Regions from separate parts of the Paenibacillus sp. GCM10028914 genome, predicted to be linked through region 3. Evidence: predicted binding sites of a transcription regulator. Region 3 holds the regulator's gene; each other region holds the start of a gene.
The links. The regulator Rex, encoded in region 3, represses fermentation and respiration genes when NADH is low (regulators of the CRP and FNR family bind a similar motif). The targets are predictions, from matches to a motif close to TTGTGAAATATTTCACAA.
Positions count from the first base shown of each region.

Region 1 (4,568 bases), on a different contig from region 3:
AATACAATCGTATCTGCAATTGCATTACCTCCAAGACGATTAGAACCATGAATTCCGCCCGTCACTTCACCCGCCGCATACAAACCAGGAATCACATTGCCTTCGGTATTGATCACTTCTGTATTTGTGTTAATCTCCAATCCACCCATTGTATGATGAGCTGTTGGTACCCTTGGACTTGCAAAGAAAGGTGCTTTGTCTATTTTCTTGACAAGAATTTCGCGTCCAAATTCCTCATCTTTTTGGGTGTCAACAGTTTGGTTATAATACGCAATGGTTGCTTTGAACGTCTCAGGATCAACATTGATTTTTTCAGCTAATTCATCGAGGCTATCCGCTTGAACAACCTTTCCTGATTCAACAAGTTGTTCAATTGTTTCATCAAAATTGTTTTTAGTTCCAGGTGTAAATGTGTTGCTGTCAGAAATAACATACATCAAAGAATCTTCTTGTTGCATTAATGCTTGCGTCATTTCATCACGACGTGCATCTTCACGAATAAAACGTTCACCTGATTTATTCACGAACATATAAGATTCAACACCCTTTGCCAACCACCCTGTCAAACTTCCTGTTTCTGGATCGCCCAGCGGCAAGCTTTGAAGATACTCCATACCTACTAGATTAGCTCCTGCTTGTTGACCAAGTACAAGACCATCTCCTGTTGCCCCTGGGTGATTCGTTGTTTTGACCGTATCGGGAATTTCAGGATTATATTTATGACGCATTTCAAGACTTGCTGCGTAACCACCCGTTGCTAAGATGACACCTTTATTAGCGCGAAGGGTAATATCTGCGCCATCAGAGACACCTTTCATCCCTACTACTTTACCGTTCTCAATAATTAGTTCTTTCGCTTCCGTCTTCGTCATGATTTCAATATCGCTTTTCTCTAGCGAAGCTTGAAGAGCTGTAATAAAACCACCATGCTCGTTTACAGGACGATGACTACGAGGCCATAGAGCACCAGCAACCGTAAATACCTCATCGGAAAACTCTAACCCGAGACCTTCAAGCCAGTGAATACCATCAAGTGCGTTATCAACCAGATACTGTACCAACTCTGGATTCGCTTTTTCGTCACCACCCTTGAAGGTTTGTGTGAAATGCTTATCCAAGGAATCTTCGATACCTTGCTTGGATTGACGCTCTGGGTCTACCGCATTGTACGCTCCACCTGCTAATGCTGTGTTTCCACCAATACGGTCCATTTTATCGATAACGATTACCGAAGCCCCATTTTCCTTCGCAGATTGTGCAGCGGCTAGGCCTGCTCCTCCTGCTCCAATGACGATTACGTCAGCGGTTTTCTCGATAGCATCTTTTGCTGCTTTAACAACTTCTCTACTCTTCCATTCATCAACATTTGCGCCTGCATCTTTCAGCGCAGTGGCAATTGCTTCTTTAATTCCGTTACTACTAAATGTTGCGCCTGATACACTATCCACATTCAAACTCTGATACTCAACAACATCTTCAGGAATTTGTTTGATAGCAACATCACCGACACCCGCAGTCTCACCATGCTCAAGTACGTTAATGGCTCCAACTTTACCTGCATCGTCCACTGTTAGTTCAATTTTAATATTGCCATGAAAACCTTCTGCTTCAGCAGCATACACGCCTGCTTTTAATGCACCTTCAACACTTGCAGCATCTGATGGTGAACTGGATTTTCCGCTTGAGCATCCCACAATGGATGTTAACATCATGGCTGCTACCAAAACCCCGGATAAGCTCTTTTTAAAATAATTCATAATGCCCCCCTGTTTCTTCTTGTTTTATTTTGTGATACAATTCACAAAGTCAAGCACTCAAAATACCTACACTTATTATCCACGATCATAAAAATTATTCTGTATCGGTGTATACAAAAATGAATCATGTCATAATGAGGTGCACAGCTATGAATAAACTCAAATTCGGCAACTCGCTTGATCATAAACAGCTGCCACAATACATAACAGAGCTGTTATCGTTGATACACAAACATAACCTTGGCCACATACGACAGTGTCGTAAAAATGAACATCTCTTTCATAGTAACGATCCAGCGGATCAGATATTTATGATTCAAAAAGGTATTGCAATTACTTATCTCGCCGATCAGGACGGGCATGAACGTATTCGGCGTTTCTTCTCAGTAGGTGATATTCTTGGTCATAACACATTGTTCCACGATGTTTATATTGCCAATGCTCGAGCGATACAACCTTGTACCATTCTCTCTATAAATAAAACTAAGTTTCTTCAACAAGTTGAACTTGAACCTAAGCTGCTTATTCATCTATATCGCGTTCTCGAAATGACTCATCGAAATCTGGCTGTACATATGGGAGATTCCTATTTCAGTGCGGAGACACGTGTACTAAAATATCTTCTTCGATTGCTCAACCAATTTGGTAACTCGACTGCGGAAGGGATTGTAATTACGATTCCAATAACCCATGAACTGTTAGCAAAATATGCTGGGACAACGAGAGTTACAGTTACACGCGTACTGAGTCTACTCTGTGCAGATAACATCCTAAGCACGAACCCAAGACCATGGATTATAAAAGATTTCGACGCTCTTGTTGAATTATGTGAGCAGTCATGCTTAGATTACATGAACACTGCAGTTACCGTATAAAATTTATGGGACAATATAAAAAGGCTTGCTCGAAGAAGTGATGACTTTCGAGCAAGCCTTTTTATTAATGAGATAAACCAAGCCGGGATAAGCTTCTCACATACCATTTTCCACTTTTCTTCGATCCACAAACATAACATTCTAACCAGAATTATGGTATATTGTAGCCCATAAGAATTCGAGGTGAATACAATGAAAAATAATATACAAGTCTTACTTTTTGCTGGTTTAGCAGACCGTATTGGTACAACCACACTGAACATAACTGTTAATGAACTTCCAATCACTACGCGTGACTTGAAAAGGATGATTCGTGACTCATATCCACAAGCCGAAGCGCTTATCGATATTTCATTTGCTGCTGTAAACCAAGAGTACGCAACTGATGAACGTCTTATTTCAGAAGGCGACGAAGTTGCACTAATCCCTCCCGTTTCCGGAGGTGACGGATTATTGGATAAAGAAAGCACAAATTGCCTATGTGAATCTACGCCGGATAAAATGTGTTTGATCACTTCAGAAGAACTCTCACCTGAAGATACACTGCGAAAAGTTCTCCATCCTAACCACGGAGCTTCATTAAATTTTGTTGGAACAACAAGGGAAATGACTGGAAGCCTTCGCACTCTTACATTGGAATATGAGGCATACATCCCTATGGCCCTTCATGAAATGCAAAAAATTCGTTCAAACATTCAGGAACAATGGCCCGGAACCTTCTGCGCAATATCGCATAGGATCGGAAAGGTAGACATCGGTGAAATTAGTGTTGTTATTGCAGTATCTTCTCCTCATCGCAATATTTGTTATGAAGCAAGCCGATACGCAATTGAGGAATTAAAAAGAACGGTACCCATTTGGAAAAAAGAAATATGGGAAAATGGTTCCGAATGGAAGGGTGCTCAAACCGGGACTTGGGACCCACTAAAAAAATAACCTGTAGTTAATAAGTCATTGTAAATCCAAAATTTTCTTGATAAGATGGGTTTATGACTGATTAATCTATTTAATTACAGGTAAGAGGTGCAACGATTTGAAAGTACACGTCACTGACCTGATGCCCGGAGATCAAATACAGCGTGAAATTTTCAACAGCAATGGTGTCCACGTCTTGCAAAAAGGAACAATTCTTCGCATCGAGGAAATATCGAAGCTTATACAGCATAGCATCGATTATATCGACATTGAGAACCGCGAGATTATCCTGTCTGTCGATCCAGCCTCCGAAACACCAGAATCTCTCAGCAAGGTTAAACCACAATTTGACCAAGCGATCGAGGGGATCGCCTCTGTCTTTACAGAGGCATTAAAAACTGGAAAGTTCAACGAAAGGTCCGTTCATGATTCATTCCAACCTGTTGTTGGCTCTTTAATGGAACAAAAAGATGTCGTTTCTCTTTTATTGTTGCTAAATGATAAAGATGATTACACATACAAACACTCGATGCAGGTCGGAATGCTCTCCTACTACCTTGCTACCTGGATGGGTTATTCCACTAATGAGGCTTATGATATTGGTAAAGCGGGATATCTGCACGATATCGGCAAGAGTAGAATTCCTAAAGAAATACTCGATAAGCCTGGGAAGCTAACTTCCGAAGAGTATGAGGTAATTAAGCTCCATACCACATATGGTTACGAGATTATTCGTGAATCTATTGACGATGAACTAACGGCTCTTGTTGCTCTCCAGCATCACGAGCGAGACGACGGATCAGGATATCCGAATCGAATTCATGAAGATAAAATTCACCCCTACTCCCATATCGCAGCAGTAGCCGATGTTTATAGCGCCATGACAACCAACCGAACCTATCAATCCAAACAACAGCTTCTTCACGTATTAAGAGAACTTCACAGTCTCAGTTTTGGTAAATTAAACGCCAAACCTTCACACGCTTTTATCCAGCACATGCTCCCCAACTTCATTGGAAAA
Region 1 covers NZ_JBHTFO010000017.1:355,230-359,797, forward strand. Annotated here, with positions in the region: gene ACFQV5_RS19100 (flavocytochrome c) at 1-1,757, opposite strand, end outside; gene ACFQV5_RS19105 (Crp/Fnr family transcriptional regulator) at 1,907-2,632, shown strand; gene moaD (molybdopterin converting factor subunit 1) at 2,825-3,568, shown strand; gene ACFQV5_RS19115 (HD-GYP domain-containing protein) at 3,666-4,568, shown strand, end outside.
Region 1: a site for Rex is predicted at 1,787-1,804, ahead of ACFQV5_RS19100 (flavocytochrome c). Genes of this name have one in related genera too.

Region 2 (4,568 bases), on a different contig from region 3:
AGAACGGTACCTTCATCTTAAAGAACGAATGACAGATATTCCAAATAGGCTAGAGGTCCGTCTTACCCCTGATGGTAGGGTTATGGTTAACGGCTTAGCAGAGGTTGGAGACTTGAAGGACCTATTTAGAGGGCTACTGTGAGCCTTCTTTCGAACAACTTTAGCATCACGCGGCGGCGAATTATGGTTTTGCTAACCCACGGTTCGTCTCCCTTACGTTCTAAAAGAGCGCCCAATGCGGCGCTCTTTTAATTTTTAGAAAGTATCACCAATAGTTTGATTTTGTACTAGAATCTTATTTATAATAATAGGCTAATCTAAACTGCATCAGGAGGAGATAATGGAATTTATTAAAAATCAACTAGAGGGATACGGCATAAGTGAACAAATGATAGGATATCTTTCGAATATGATCATGATTGTTATTATTGCTGTCGGCTCCATACTGGCTAACTATGTGACCAAAAAAATTGTGCTGAAGTGGATTACTCATATCATCAATAACAACCGATATACGTGGGACAATATTATACTGGAGAAAAAAGTGTTCCATAAGCTGTCGCATTTGGTACCAGCGATTATCATCTATTCTTCAGCATCCATCTTTTCGCCTTATCATGCTTTGATAGAAAAACTAGCAATAACCTATATCATTATCGTAATTATCATTGTGTTCAGTGCGCTGCTGAATGCCGTTGAAGCAATCTATCGTACGTTTGAAGTTTCCAAGATCAGACCGATTAAAGGATATATTCAGGTGGCGCAAATATTTCTCTATATCATCGGTAGCATTGTGGTAATCTCGATCCTCATCGGTCAGAATCCTGTGATCATTCTTAGTGGGCTTGGTGCCTTATCGGCTGTGCTGATGCTAGTTTTCAAGGATTCCATATTGGGCCTGGTGGCAGGCGTTCAATTATCATCGAATGATATGGTGCGTGTAGGTGACTGGATTGAAATGCCTAAGTATGATGCGAACGGTGACGTGATTGATATTACATTAAATACGGTAAAGGTTATGAATTTCGATAAGACAATTACGATGATTCCCAGCTACGCTCTTATTTCAGACTCATTCAAGAATTGGAGAGGCATGCAAGAAACAGGTGGCAGAAGAATTAAGCGAAGTATCAATATAGATACAACCAGCATATCTTTTTGTACAGAGGAAATGATTGAGGAATTTCAGAAGATTCAATATCTTACCGATTATATTACGACAAGATTAGATGAGATTAACGCGTACAACATGGAACATCAGATTAATATGGAAAGCAAAGTTAACGGCAGACAGCTTACCAATATAGGCGTATTCAGAGAATACATCCATCAATATTTGAGAAATCATCCGAAAATTCGTAAGGATATGACGCTGATCGTCAGACAGTTAGCGCCGGGAGATAATGGACTGCCGCTCGAGATCTACGCTTTCAGCAATGATACCAACTGGGGAGTGTATGAATCGATTCAAGCGGATATATTTGACCACATTTTTGCGGTTGCACCGACATTCGGACTTCGTGCCTTCCAAAATCCAACGGGCCATGATATCGTCCATCTAAAAGAAAACCCGCAATACTCGCGTGGATATTGAGAAATGTTCGGAGGATGAAGGGCGAAAAATCGATGCATGGATGACCGTGATCGTTTATTAGAACTTAATCGTGTTGAAGAAAAGACCCTGTGTGAAGGGTCTTTTCTTGTTGTTGGACAATTATTTCGAAGAAGAGAGGTCACTTTTCTTGTTCAATGAATATCCATTTCATTTGTGTTTTTAATCACAAGCATTGCAGTGCAGGGATGCTAGTTTATAGATGTGAACAAGAAAATTTAATCTTTAAATGTATATAGAAATAAAACAGAGGTGGAGAATATGAGTGAATTAATTAATAACCGTGAGAATGGTGTTTCTGCTCATCGAACTATCCGTATAAATATGCTCAAGGATATCATTAAAGAGCTGCATCATGGAAAAAGTGTGGAGGAAGTAAAGGCAAAGTTTAACGAAGCCGTAGGGGAAATATCCGTTGATGAAATTTCGGAGTTGGAGCAGGTATTGATGCAAGAGGAAGGAATACCGGTGACCGAAGTACAGCGGTTGTGTAGTGTGCATGCTGCTGTGTTTAAAGGTTCCATCCAAGACATTCACAGAGCTCACAAACCTGAAGAGCAGCCTGGACATCCTGTGCATACCTTTAAGATGGAGAACCGAGAAATTGATCGACTGGCAAACTTCAAAATTGCACTGCATCTGGATCAATTTCTTAAAGATCAAGGAGAGGCAAATCGCCTTAAATTGCTGGAGGATTTCAATCTCCTCTATGATGTAGACAAACATTACAGCCGCAAAGAAAATTTACTGTTTCCTTTCCTCGAAAAATACGGAATTTTTGGACCAACCAAGGTGATGTGGGCAGTAGATGATGGTATCCGGATTGGAATAAAAGAAGTGAAACAGAAGCTCACTAATTTTGATGGCAATGCCGAGGCATTCGTGGATCTAGCAAAACGCGTCTTAAAAGAAGTAACAGAAATGATCTATAAAGAGGAACATATCTTATTACCTATGGCTCTGGACAAATTAACGGAGGATGAATGGCTTCAAATTGCCGTGCAAAGTGAAGAGGTCGGTTATTGCCTGACAGCACCGGAGCAACAATGGATTCCTGCTAGAGCAGCTGAACCTGGCACAGATCAGGGATTGGAGTCTTCTCCGCTACAAGAAGGATACATCCGAATGAGTACAGGTATCTTATCGGTTAAACAGTTGGAATCTATCTTAAATCATTTACCGGTCGACCTGACTTTTATAGATGAGAATGATATCGTTAGGTACTTTTCACATGGGAAAGAAAGAATCTTCGTTCGTACCAAAGCGGTTATCGGCAGAAGTGTTCAGAACTGCCATCCTCCACAAAGCGTACATGTCGTCAATCAGTTGCTTGCTGATTTCAAAGCAGGTGTCAAAGACGAGGAAGATTTCTGGCTCCCGGTGAAAGATAAATTTGTCTATATTCGCTATTTCGCTGTAAGGGATGAAGAAGGAAAGTATTTAGGTACGCTTGAATTCACTCAAAATATTAAGCCGATTCAGGAACTGACAGGTCAAAAACGGATACTTTCTGAGTGAGGGGAGAACCGGTTCACCTTACGTTTTAATTGCACATATCATGAAAAAAACCGTCCTGATGTGAACTGCATCCAAATTATTAGACATGATCTAACATTGGAAAGGCAGTTCACAGAGGTCGGTTTTTTGTATTGTCGCTTTCACGTGTCAAAAATCAAACTACAAAACACGGCTAATTCATTGAAGGGAATTGCGTTATGGTTGGTTCCAGAAGAAAGTAGTGACGATAAAAGGAAAAATGACTGCAACAATTAAGATCATTGCATTGCCGAATAAACCAATCCTTTTATATGCACCCTTTTCAGCGAAAAGTGCCAAAACGAACCCGATTGCCGAAGCAATAACTCCACCTATTAGAAAACGATCATTGCCGAAGAGTATTACAACATAACATATTAATCCAACAACAAAAAGGATAGTGGATATAATTCCAGATGTTTTTTTCATTTTTCTCAATCTCCTTACACCTTAATAAAATATAAGGTCACCTTCGTACCTTGATCTATATTGCTGTCGATCACAACTGAACCCCCATAACGCTCCATAATGGTTTTGGTGATGGCAAGCCCAAGCCCCGATCCGCCGTTCGTCCGGTTTCGAGAGCTTTCAGTTCGGTAGAATCGATCGAAAATATGAGGCAATTGATCAGCGGGTATCCCGATTCCAGTATCTTTAACCTTAACGATAATCTGTGCGTCTCGTATCATTACTTCTATTGTGACAGTACCATGCTCAGGAGTATATTTAAGCGCATTTTCAACAATGTTACGCAGTGCCTGATAGCTAGCTGCTTTTGGCATTTGAATCAGAATCTGATCTATTGATGGACTCTCTTCATATATAAGTGTTACTTCAGGATTTACGTGTACAGACTGCGAAATCAGTTCCCGCAAAGTTTCTTTCAAATCACTTACTTCTCCTGCATCAGAAGGAGCGGAGCTCTCCATCTCAGCAAGCAGTAATAGTTGAGAGATGAGTTCCTTCATCCTATTGGTTTCATTCATCATGAAGTCTAACGACTCATCCAGTATTTCAGGTGATTTCTTACCCCATCTTTGAATCATACGGGTATGTCCTTCAATAATGGCAAGTGGGGTCTTTAATTCATGGGAGGCATCCGCTACGAATCGGCGCTGCTGTTCGAAGGAAATATCCAGCTTATGAAGAAACCCATTGAAGGTTTCACCTAATTGGTGAAGCTCATCCTTTGCATTAGGCAAATGTAGTCGCTGATTTAAGTTGCTAGTCCCAATGTTTTGTACTTCCTGAATCATTGTGCGGATCGGCTTTAATGCCGAACGAGCTACGATCCCGCCAGCAAGGATCCCTAATCCAGCTGTAATAAATAAACCAAGAAGAAGGAGTCTTCCTATTTCGCGTTCAGCCGTTGCACTCCTCGAGTATCCGTTATCCGTAAGTTGCAGTTTCACTGGACCGT
Region 2 covers NZ_JBHTFO010000009.1:109,925-114,492, reverse strand. Annotated here, with positions in the region: gene ACFQV5_RS09195 (4Fe-4S single cluster domain-containing protein) at 1-142, shown strand, start outside; gene ACFQV5_RS09190 (mechanosensitive ion channel family protein) at 341-1,594, shown strand; gene ACFQV5_RS09185 (DUF438 domain-containing protein) at 1,874-3,130, shown strand; gene ACFQV5_RS09180 (hypothetical protein) at 3,326-3,577, opposite strand; gene ACFQV5_RS09175 (sensor histidine kinase) at 3,592-4,568, opposite strand, start outside.
Region 2: a site for Rex is predicted at 1,767-1,784, ahead of ACFQV5_RS09185 (DUF438 domain-containing protein). Genes of this name have one in related genera too.

Region 3 (4,568 bases):
CTGCAACACTTTCTGTTGATAAATCATTCCAGTACATGATCGATAATTTAGGGCTACAGGAAGCTTCAGACCTGGGACGTCTTAACACGGTCCAACTGCCTTCGCCTTTTAACTACAGAGAGCAGGCACTGTTGTTAATTCCAAGAGATTTCCCGAGTGTCAAGGGCACAGTGGGAGATCCGCTTTTCGTAAATACACTTGTTCAGTCCCTTAAAGATGCCGCAATGGCAACTAAGGGAAGAATGCTGGTGTTATTTACTTCATATCGGATGCTTCGACAGGTCTATGAACCATTGAAAGAAGCATTATCATCAAGTGACATTGCGGTTCTTGGACAAGGGATGGACGGAACGAGCAGAACCAAACTGATTCGCAGATTTCAGGACAGCAGCGCGTCGGTTCTTCTGGGTACCAGCTCATTCTGGGAAGGGGTAGATATCCCAGGTGAAGCTTTGACGTGTCTTGCAATCGTTCGTTTGCCGTTTCAACCGCCTAATCATCCATTAGTGGAAGCGAAGAGTGAGCTGCTCCAGCAACAGAAGAAAAATCCATTCATGAAGCTTTCAGTGCCACAGGCTGTTATTCGTTTTAAACAAGGATTTGGGCGACTTGTACGGACTGCACAAGACAAAGGGATTGTCATCGTATATGATACCCGTGTAATTGAATCCTATTATGGAAAACATTTTTTGTACTCACTTCCAGGGCCTAAAATGGAACATATGCCAACGGAGCAAATGGTACCTCGTATTACGGAATGGCTTCATGGAGAAGGAACAGTATAATAACAAGTCGAATTATAATTTGACATTATCATTAGGGGGAGCATGCATGAAATCGGATAAAATATCAGAGGCCGTTGTTCGCAGACTGCCCGTTTACTTGCGCTATTTGAATGAGCTTCATATTCGTGAGGTAGCAACTGTGTCCTCACAAGAGTTAGGGCAAAAACTTGATCTAAACCCAGCACAAATTCGTAAGGATCTGGCCTATTTTGGAGATTTCGGTAGAAAGGGTATTGGATACGATGTCAGTTACCTAATCGAAAAAATCCGTCATATTTTAAAGCTGGATCAACAAATTAACGTAGTGCTTGTGGGTGCAGGTAATCTTGGACAAGCCTTGTCTAACTACAATGCTTTTCTGAAAGATAATATGAAAATTGTAGCTATTTTTGATGCATACAGTCCAAAAGTGGGCACCAAGATTAATAATATTGTTGTACAGCCAATGGAAGAACTGACGGCAACAATTAAAGAATATAACATACGAATCGGTATCATCACCGTTCCAGATGTGGAAGCGCAGGCTGTTGCCGATAATCTTATTTCGGCAGGTATTGAAGCGATTCTTAATTTCGCTCCAATCATTTTGAAAGCACCGCCTCATATCCGAATCCATACGGCTGACTTCACAACTGATCTGCAAAGTCTGGCCTATTACTTGGTTAATGGAAAGGAAGATACCGAACATGAAGAAGCATAAATGGATGATTACAAACGGTACCTTTGCCGTGCTACGGGAAGGAAAGTCTGTTCTCCGTGGTTATATGGTAGTTGAGGACGACCTAATTACCTATATCGGTGAAGAAAAGCCTGTAGTCGAGGAAGATATAGAAGTTATTGACGGTACACATCTCTTCTTCATGCCAGGGTTAATTAATACGCATGGTCATACAGCTATGTCGCTTCTTCGCGGACATGGAGATGACCTTGCTCTTCAAGTATGGCTTCAGGAGAAGATGTGGCCAATGGAAGCAAAGTTCACAGCGAATGATGTATACTGGGGAACGTCGCTTTCCGTAATTGAAATGCTTAAGGGAGGAACAACGACCTTCCTTGATATGTATGATCATATGGATCAGGTCGCTGCTGTAACGGAACAATCGGGTATGCGCGGGGTACTTACACGCGGCGTAATCGGTTTGTGTGCTCCTGATGTCCAGAAGCACAAGCTCGATGAGGCTATTGCCTTCGCAAAGGATTGGCATGGCGCAGCAAATGGTCGTATTACGACCATGATATCGCCGCATGCACCTTACACATGTCCTCCTGATTACATTGAAAAGTTCGTCCAGGCTGCTCATGATCTGGACTTACCCTTGCACACTCACATGTCGGAAACGACTACAGAAGTAGAGCAGAATGTTCAGGAATATGGATTAAGACCTGTAGCTCACTTGCAGAAGCTAGGATTTTTCTCCAGACCGGCACTTGTAGCTCACGGGGTTCATTTAACGGATGAGGAGATTGAGATTTTGGCGGCTCATCAGGTTGCGGTATCTCATAATCCGGGAAGTAACTTGAAGCTGGCAAGTGGTGTAGCAAGAGTACCAGAATTGCTTAAGGCTGGAGTAACCGTTTCTTTAGGTACTGATGGTCCTGCAAGCAACAACAACTTAGATATGTTTGAAGAAATGCGATTAGCTGCGCTCATTCATAAAGGTGTTACTGGTGATCCCACGGCAATTCCGGCTTCGGAAGCGTTGCGTATGGGTACTGAGTATGGTGCGAAGTCACTCTTCTTAGAAGGACTTGGAACTCTGGCTCCTGGAATGAAGGCGGATTTTATCGCGTTGAATACAGATCAAGCGCATTTCTTGCCACATACAGATTTCATCTCACACGCTGTTTATTCCGCAAGTGCAAAAGATGTTGAGCATGTTTGGGTAGATGGTAAACAGATCGTCAAGAATGGAAATTGCTTAACTTTAGATGAAGAGAAGATTCGCCGTGAAGCTCAAAGTGCATTCGAACGGTTGTTGACCCTCTAGAAAATAACAAGGGAGCGAGGGAACGCAGGTGAAGAAAAAGACAAAGCGGATACTCCTCGGCGTTTCCGGATTTTTGCTCATATTGTTGGCTTTCCAAATATACTATTCAAATGTTATGTCTGACCCTTGGAACCAAGAGAAGCTGGCGATAACAGCAGCTCAGGAGTACGGGGGATTAATAAAAACGGATAAAACCTATAGATCAGTCTGGGATAAGGATAGTATATACTGGGTTGTATCGGGGCAGGATGCTGACAACAAGGGAATTATGGTATGGGTGAAGTTTACGGAGGATAATAAGCCAGTAGGAGGCCCTGAAACGGTGCATTCCGAGGCTTTAAGTGATGGTATGACGGAAGCTCAGATTCGTAATCAGATTCATGCTGATTTACCTGGAGCCGTCATCGAAAGACTTGTTCCTGGTATGTATGAAGGCGAGTATGTCTGGCAGTTATTATATACTCTGAATAATGAATCAAAATATCGGTTTTACCGTTTTCAGGATGGAAAACCAATTGGTGAGGACATTGTTTTACCGAACCAATAAATTACAAACACTCCATTGTACTTACAGTGGAGTGTTTGTGCTTGTTATAAATAAAAGCGATTACATAAAATTTTAAAAAATAATTTTTAATATATTCACAGGTTGATATGAATTTCGTATATAAGATATGATATACTCATAGATGTATCAAAGGGTATATAGTGTTGATTTATAGGAAGTCTTGCAACTAGGTATTCGCATAGATATATATTTTGTACAAGGAGGAACTTCATTGAAACTACGTATTGTTCCTATCGTTCTGACCGTTGTTATTTCTGCATCCATGCTTTTTGGTGGATGGTATCTGTATCGGCAAATGGCTCTTAAGAATCCATTAGCTAATGTTGTATCTGAATATGATGGCGTGAAAGGCTCTCAAATAGATATTAAACAGGATACAGTCACTTTGAAACTTGATTTAAAGCCAGAAACAGATTTACGTGGTCTGGTTGAACATATAAACAAAGAGGGCAAGTCGATCGTCGGTAAAAAAACATTGAAGCTAGAAGTGGAAGATCATTCTTCAGAAGAGCTTAATAAGTGGTGGGATGCTGCGATGCTCTCCGTAGCCGAAGCAATGGATACCAAACAATACACAAATATACAGTCATCTTTAGAACAGCTGGCGGAGAATTCGCCTCAGCTAAAAGCAACAGCACAGATTGATGACGAGAATGTATATGTTAGTTTATCCGACGGCAAGTCAGGTAAATTCATAATTTTGCCGCGCCAACCCGGCAAATTGGAGGTGTGGAACCATGCCTAATTGGTCCAAAGAAGTTTTAATTGGCTTTATCCCTGTTTTGTTCGTGTTCCTCGCCTTTATTGGGGTAAATGTACTTCCCATTCTTATTGTTGCAATGCTCGTAGGCGGTCTCGTCTTTCTTGCGAAGATGAGAGGGGGAATTGCTGTAGGGGCAGGCGGTGAACGCAAACGGAAGAAAAGCGGTCCTGCAAAGCTGACCTTTGAAGAAATTGGAGGACAGGACAATGCCAAGCAAGAACTTCGAGAGGCGCTTGATTTTCTAATCCGGCACGAAGAGATCAAGAAGTTCGGAATTCGGCCACTAAAAGGTATACTGCTGACTGGGCCTCCGGGGACAGGTAAGACACTGATGGCCAAAGCAGCGGCACATTATACGAACTCGGTGTTCGTAGCTGCATCCGGTAGTGAATTTGTTGAAATGTACGTGGGTGTCGGCGCTGGACGTATTCGTGACTTGTTTAAAGATGCACGTGCCCGTGCGG
Region 3 covers NZ_JBHTFO010000018.1:802,835-807,402, forward strand. Annotated here, with positions in the region: gene dinG (ATP-dependent DNA helicase DinG) at 1-785, shown strand, start outside; gene ACFQV5_RS24400 (redox-sensing transcriptional repressor Rex) at 832-1,485, shown strand; gene ACFQV5_RS24405 (amidohydrolase) at 1,472-2,773, shown strand; gene ACFQV5_RS24410 (cell wall elongation regulator TseB-like domain-containing protein) at 2,802-3,320, shown strand; gene ACFQV5_RS24415 (hypothetical protein) at 3,553-4,086, shown strand; gene ACFQV5_RS24420 (AAA family ATPase) at 4,079-4,568, shown strand, end outside.

Region 4 (4,568 bases), 170 kb from region 3:
GTTCTTTACCTTCGTCAGTGGATTTAGTCAATTTAATACGTCCACGCTTAATGTAATACAATTTGTCGGAGAAGTCGCCTTCCCAAAATAGATGTGAACCTTCTGGTATTATACGATCCTTCATACTTACAAGGAGTCGGTTGAGATTTTGCTCTGAGAAACAGCTAGTATTTCCTTGGGTTTCAATGACACAATCCAAAGTTTTCATGTCTATATCCCCTAACTCTAAATTTTTCTGTTAAATTTAAATAAATTATAACGTGAATACATTCACTTGTGGGATGTGAAAGAGAGGAAAAAGTGGCGATATTTCAAACATTGTGATGAATTTCACTAGAAACAATGAAATAGAAGTGTAAGAAAACACAGACAAGTGGGGAATTAAGCTGGATGTAAGCGCTTGTAATTATTTCTGAAAAAAACTTTTATCTTTGTGAAAAAATTCACTATCTTTTTGGAGAACCCTGTGATATTATCGAAGTACAGAGAGATAAAAAACATTTTTTTACAGGAGGATGAGGGAAATGGCTGTTAAGAACAATGGAGTTACGGAGATTAAGCAACAGGAAACTGCAAAAGATTACATTCAAGGATTGATCAATAAGGCGAATCGAGCTAGTGAGCAGTTTAAAGCTCTGAATCAGGAACAGATTGATGAAATCGTTCAAGCCATGGCATTAGCTGGTCTAGATAAACATATGTATTTGGCTAAAATGGCCGTGCAAGAAACAGGCCGGGGTGTTTACGAAGACAAAATCATCAAGAACATGTTCGCAACCGAGTATATTCATAACAGTATTAAATACGAGAAAACGGTTGGCGTCATTGAAGACAATCCTTACGGTAATTACCAGAAGATTGCTGAACCTGTAGGCATCATTATGGGTATCACTCCAGTAACGAATCCAACATCAACAACGATTTTCAAAGCACTCATTGCGATTAAGACCAAAAACCCAATTATCTTTGGATTCCATCCATCCGCACAAGCGTGCAGCCGGGAAGCAGCTAAAATTTTGCTGGAAGCTGCAGTGAAGCATGGCGCTCCTGAAAACTGTATTCAATGGATTGATGCTCCTTCCATGGATAAAACGAATACGCTGATGAATCACCCTGATGTTGCTTGTATTTTGGCTACAGGTGGATCTGCAATGGTTAAGGCAGCATATAGCTGCGGTAAACCAGCTCTCGGTGTGGGTCCTGGTAACGTACCATGCTTTATTGAAAAATCGGCCGATCTTGATCAAGCTGTTAATGACCTCATCCTCTCGAAAACATTTGACAACGGTATGATCTGTGCATCGGAACAGGCCGTTATTATAGAAGAAACAATTTTTGAACAAGTGAAGAAAAAAATGATTGCGAGCGGTTGTTACTTCGTAAACAAAGAAGAAGCAACTAAACTGACCGCAGGTGCAATCGTGGCTGAGAAATGTGCGGTAAATCCTGCAATCGTTGGGCAGCCAGCAACTAAGATCGCTAAAGATTGCGGCATTGATGTACCTGAAGGTACGAAGATTCTTGTAGCGGAGATCGACGGTGTAGGACCAAAATTCCCATTATCAGCTGAGAAGCTCAGCCCGATTCTTGCCTGCTATAAAGTGAAGAACGCAGAACAAGGGATTGAACGTGCTGCAGAAGTCGTTGCTTTTGGCGGAATGGGTCACTCTTCGGTAATTCATTCGAATAATGAAGAAATCATTCAAAAGTTCTCGGATCGTATGCAAACTTGCCGCGTGCTGGTAAATCAACCGTCTTCGCAAGGTGGTATTGGTGACATTTACAACACAAACTTACCATCGCTCACGCTCGGCTGTGGATCGTATGGACGAAATGCTACATCTTCGAACGTAAGTGCAGTTAATCTGATCAACGTGAAAAGGGTGAATCACCGTACCGTGAATATGCAATGGTTCAAAGTGCCGAACAAAATTTATTTTGAAAAAGGGTCGACTCAATACCTTGCCAAAATGCCGGATATCACTCGTGTAGCAATCGTTACTGACCCAATGATGGTGAAGCTGGGTTATGTAGAAAAGGTTGAGCACTATTTGCGTCAGCGCCAGGTACCGGTTGCTATTGAAGTATTCTCGGAGGTAGAACCAGATCCATCGACAACAACAGTTGAGCGCGGTGCTCAAATGATGAAGAGATTCCAACCGGATTGTATCATTGCACTCGGTGGAGGATCGCCGATGGATGCTGCCAAGGCAATGTGGCTGTTCTATGAATACCCAGATACAGATTTCAACAACCTGAAACAAAAATTCATGGATATTCGTAAACGGATCTATAAATATCCTCGTCTTGGACAAAAAGCGAAGTTCGTTGCGATTCCAACGACATCGGGTACAGGTTCGGAAGTAACTTCGTTCGCGGTTATTACAGATAAAGTACAAGGCAATACGAAGTACCCTCTGGCTGACTATGAGCTGACTCCAGACGTAGCGATTATTGATCCTGAGTTCGTGTACAGCTTACCTAAAACAGCTGTTGCTGATACAGGTATGGACGTACTAACGCATGCAATTGAAGCTTATGTATCCGTCATGGCTAATGATTATACAGATGGGCTTGCAATCAAAGCCATTCAGCTCGTATTCCAGTATCTTGAACAGTCGGCTTTGACTGGTGATAAGCTAGCTCGTGAAAAAATGCACAATGCTTCGACGCTTGCTGGTATGGCGTTTGCCAACGCATTCCTGGGTATCAACCACAGTTTAGCTCATAAATGGGGCGGTCAGTACCATACAGCTCACGGACGCACCAATGCGATTCTGATGCCTCACGTCATTCGCTACAATGCGAAGAAACCGACGAAATTTGCAGCATGGCCTAAATACACACATTTTGTTGCCGATGAAAGATATGCAGAGATTGCTCGCATTCTTGGCCTGCCGGCTCGCACAACAGAAGAAGGCGTGAACAGCTTGATTAACGCTATTCGCGATCTGAATAAGAAACTCGGAATAGAAGAGTCGTTCCAAGAGCTTGGTATTGATCCAGCTGACTTTGAGAGCCGCGTAGACTATTTGGCTGATCGTGCATTCGAAGATCAGTGCACTACGGCGAATCCAAAACTGCCACTCGTAACTGAGCTTGCTGACGTATACCGGAACGCATTCTACGGACGCTTTTAATCTTTATCTACAATTATAAATGGTATAATTTTCAGCGTGACAAATATCACCAACTTTGTGATATTTGTCACAGCTGTGTATATGGATGAAGTCTAAAATAAAAGTGTAAAAACAATCTCAGATAATAATTCGTACAGTTAAGCGGGTTGTTGTAGTGGTTGGTAATAACGCCCAAGGTTGTGAAAAGCATCACATTTATTGATCTGGGATGATGGACATGAGAAGATAGAATAATAAGCTCATGCCTCAACAACAGAACATAAATTGGAGGGATTTTAAATGTCGGTGATTGAAAAAGAAATTAAAGACATGCAGTCCGGTTGGAGAGGGTTCAAAACAGGTAAATGGACTAAAGCGGTAGACGTAAACGAGTTTATTGCTAAGAACATCGAACCTTATTATGGTAATGATGAGTTCTTGGTTGGTCCTACTGAGAACACTAAAGCATTGTGGGAAATTGTTTCCGATCTGACTAAAAAAGAACGTGAAGCTGGCGGAGTACTGGATGTAGATGTAAATAATCCTTCTACGATTATCTCGCATAAACCAGGCTATTTGGATAAAGATAAAGAACAAATCGTTGGTTTGCAAACAGATGAGCCTTTCAAACGTTCGATTCAGCCTTTCGGCGGAATTAAAATGATGATCGATGCTTGTAATGCTTATGGTTTTGAGCTTCCATCAAGTATTGTAGATATGTTTACGCATATTCGTAAGACACATAACCAAGGCGTATTCGATGCTTACACACCTGAAATGCGTAATGCACGTAGAGCTGGTATCATAACAGGTCTTCCAGATGCATATGGTCGTGGACGTATTATCGGTGACTATCGCCGTGTTGCACTATATGGTATTGACTTCCTTATTCAAGATAAAATAAATGAACTTAGCACTTTAGAAGTAGATGTGATCGATGAGCCAGTAATTCGTCTTCGTGAAGAATTGTCTGAGCAAATTCGTGCACTTAAAGAATTGAAACAAATGGCTCAAATGCATGGCTTTGATATTTCTAAGCCTGCAAATACGGCTAAAGAAGCATTCCAGTGGCTATACTTCGGTTACCTTGCTGCGATCAAAGAACAGAATGGTGCGGCAATGTCCCTTGGACGTGTATCATCGTTCTTGGATGTTTACATTCAACGTGATTTGGCAGAAGGCACACTGACAGAAGAGACTGCTCAGGAGCTCGTAGACCATTTCGTTATGAAGCTTCGTATCGTTAAGTTCTTGCGTACACCTGATTACAACGATCTGTTCAGCGGTGACCCAACATGGGTAACTGAATCCATTGGTGGTATGTCCTTGAACGGGGAAACTCGTGTAACCAAGAACAGCTTCCGTTTCTTGCACACACTTTACAATCTTGGACCTGCACCAGAGCCAAACTTGACTGTTTTGTGGTCCGAAAAGTTGCCTGAAGGCTTC
Region 4 covers NZ_JBHTFO010000018.1:637,775-642,342, forward strand. Annotated here, with positions in the region: gene ACFQV5_RS23505 (Crp/Fnr family transcriptional regulator) at 1-208, opposite strand, end outside; gene adhE (bifunctional acetaldehyde-CoA/alcohol dehydrogenase) at 525-3,140, shown strand; gene pflB (formate C-acetyltransferase) at 3,420-4,568, shown strand, end outside.
Region 4: a site for Rex is predicted at 3,318-3,335, ahead of pflB (formate C-acetyltransferase). Genes of this name have one in related genera too.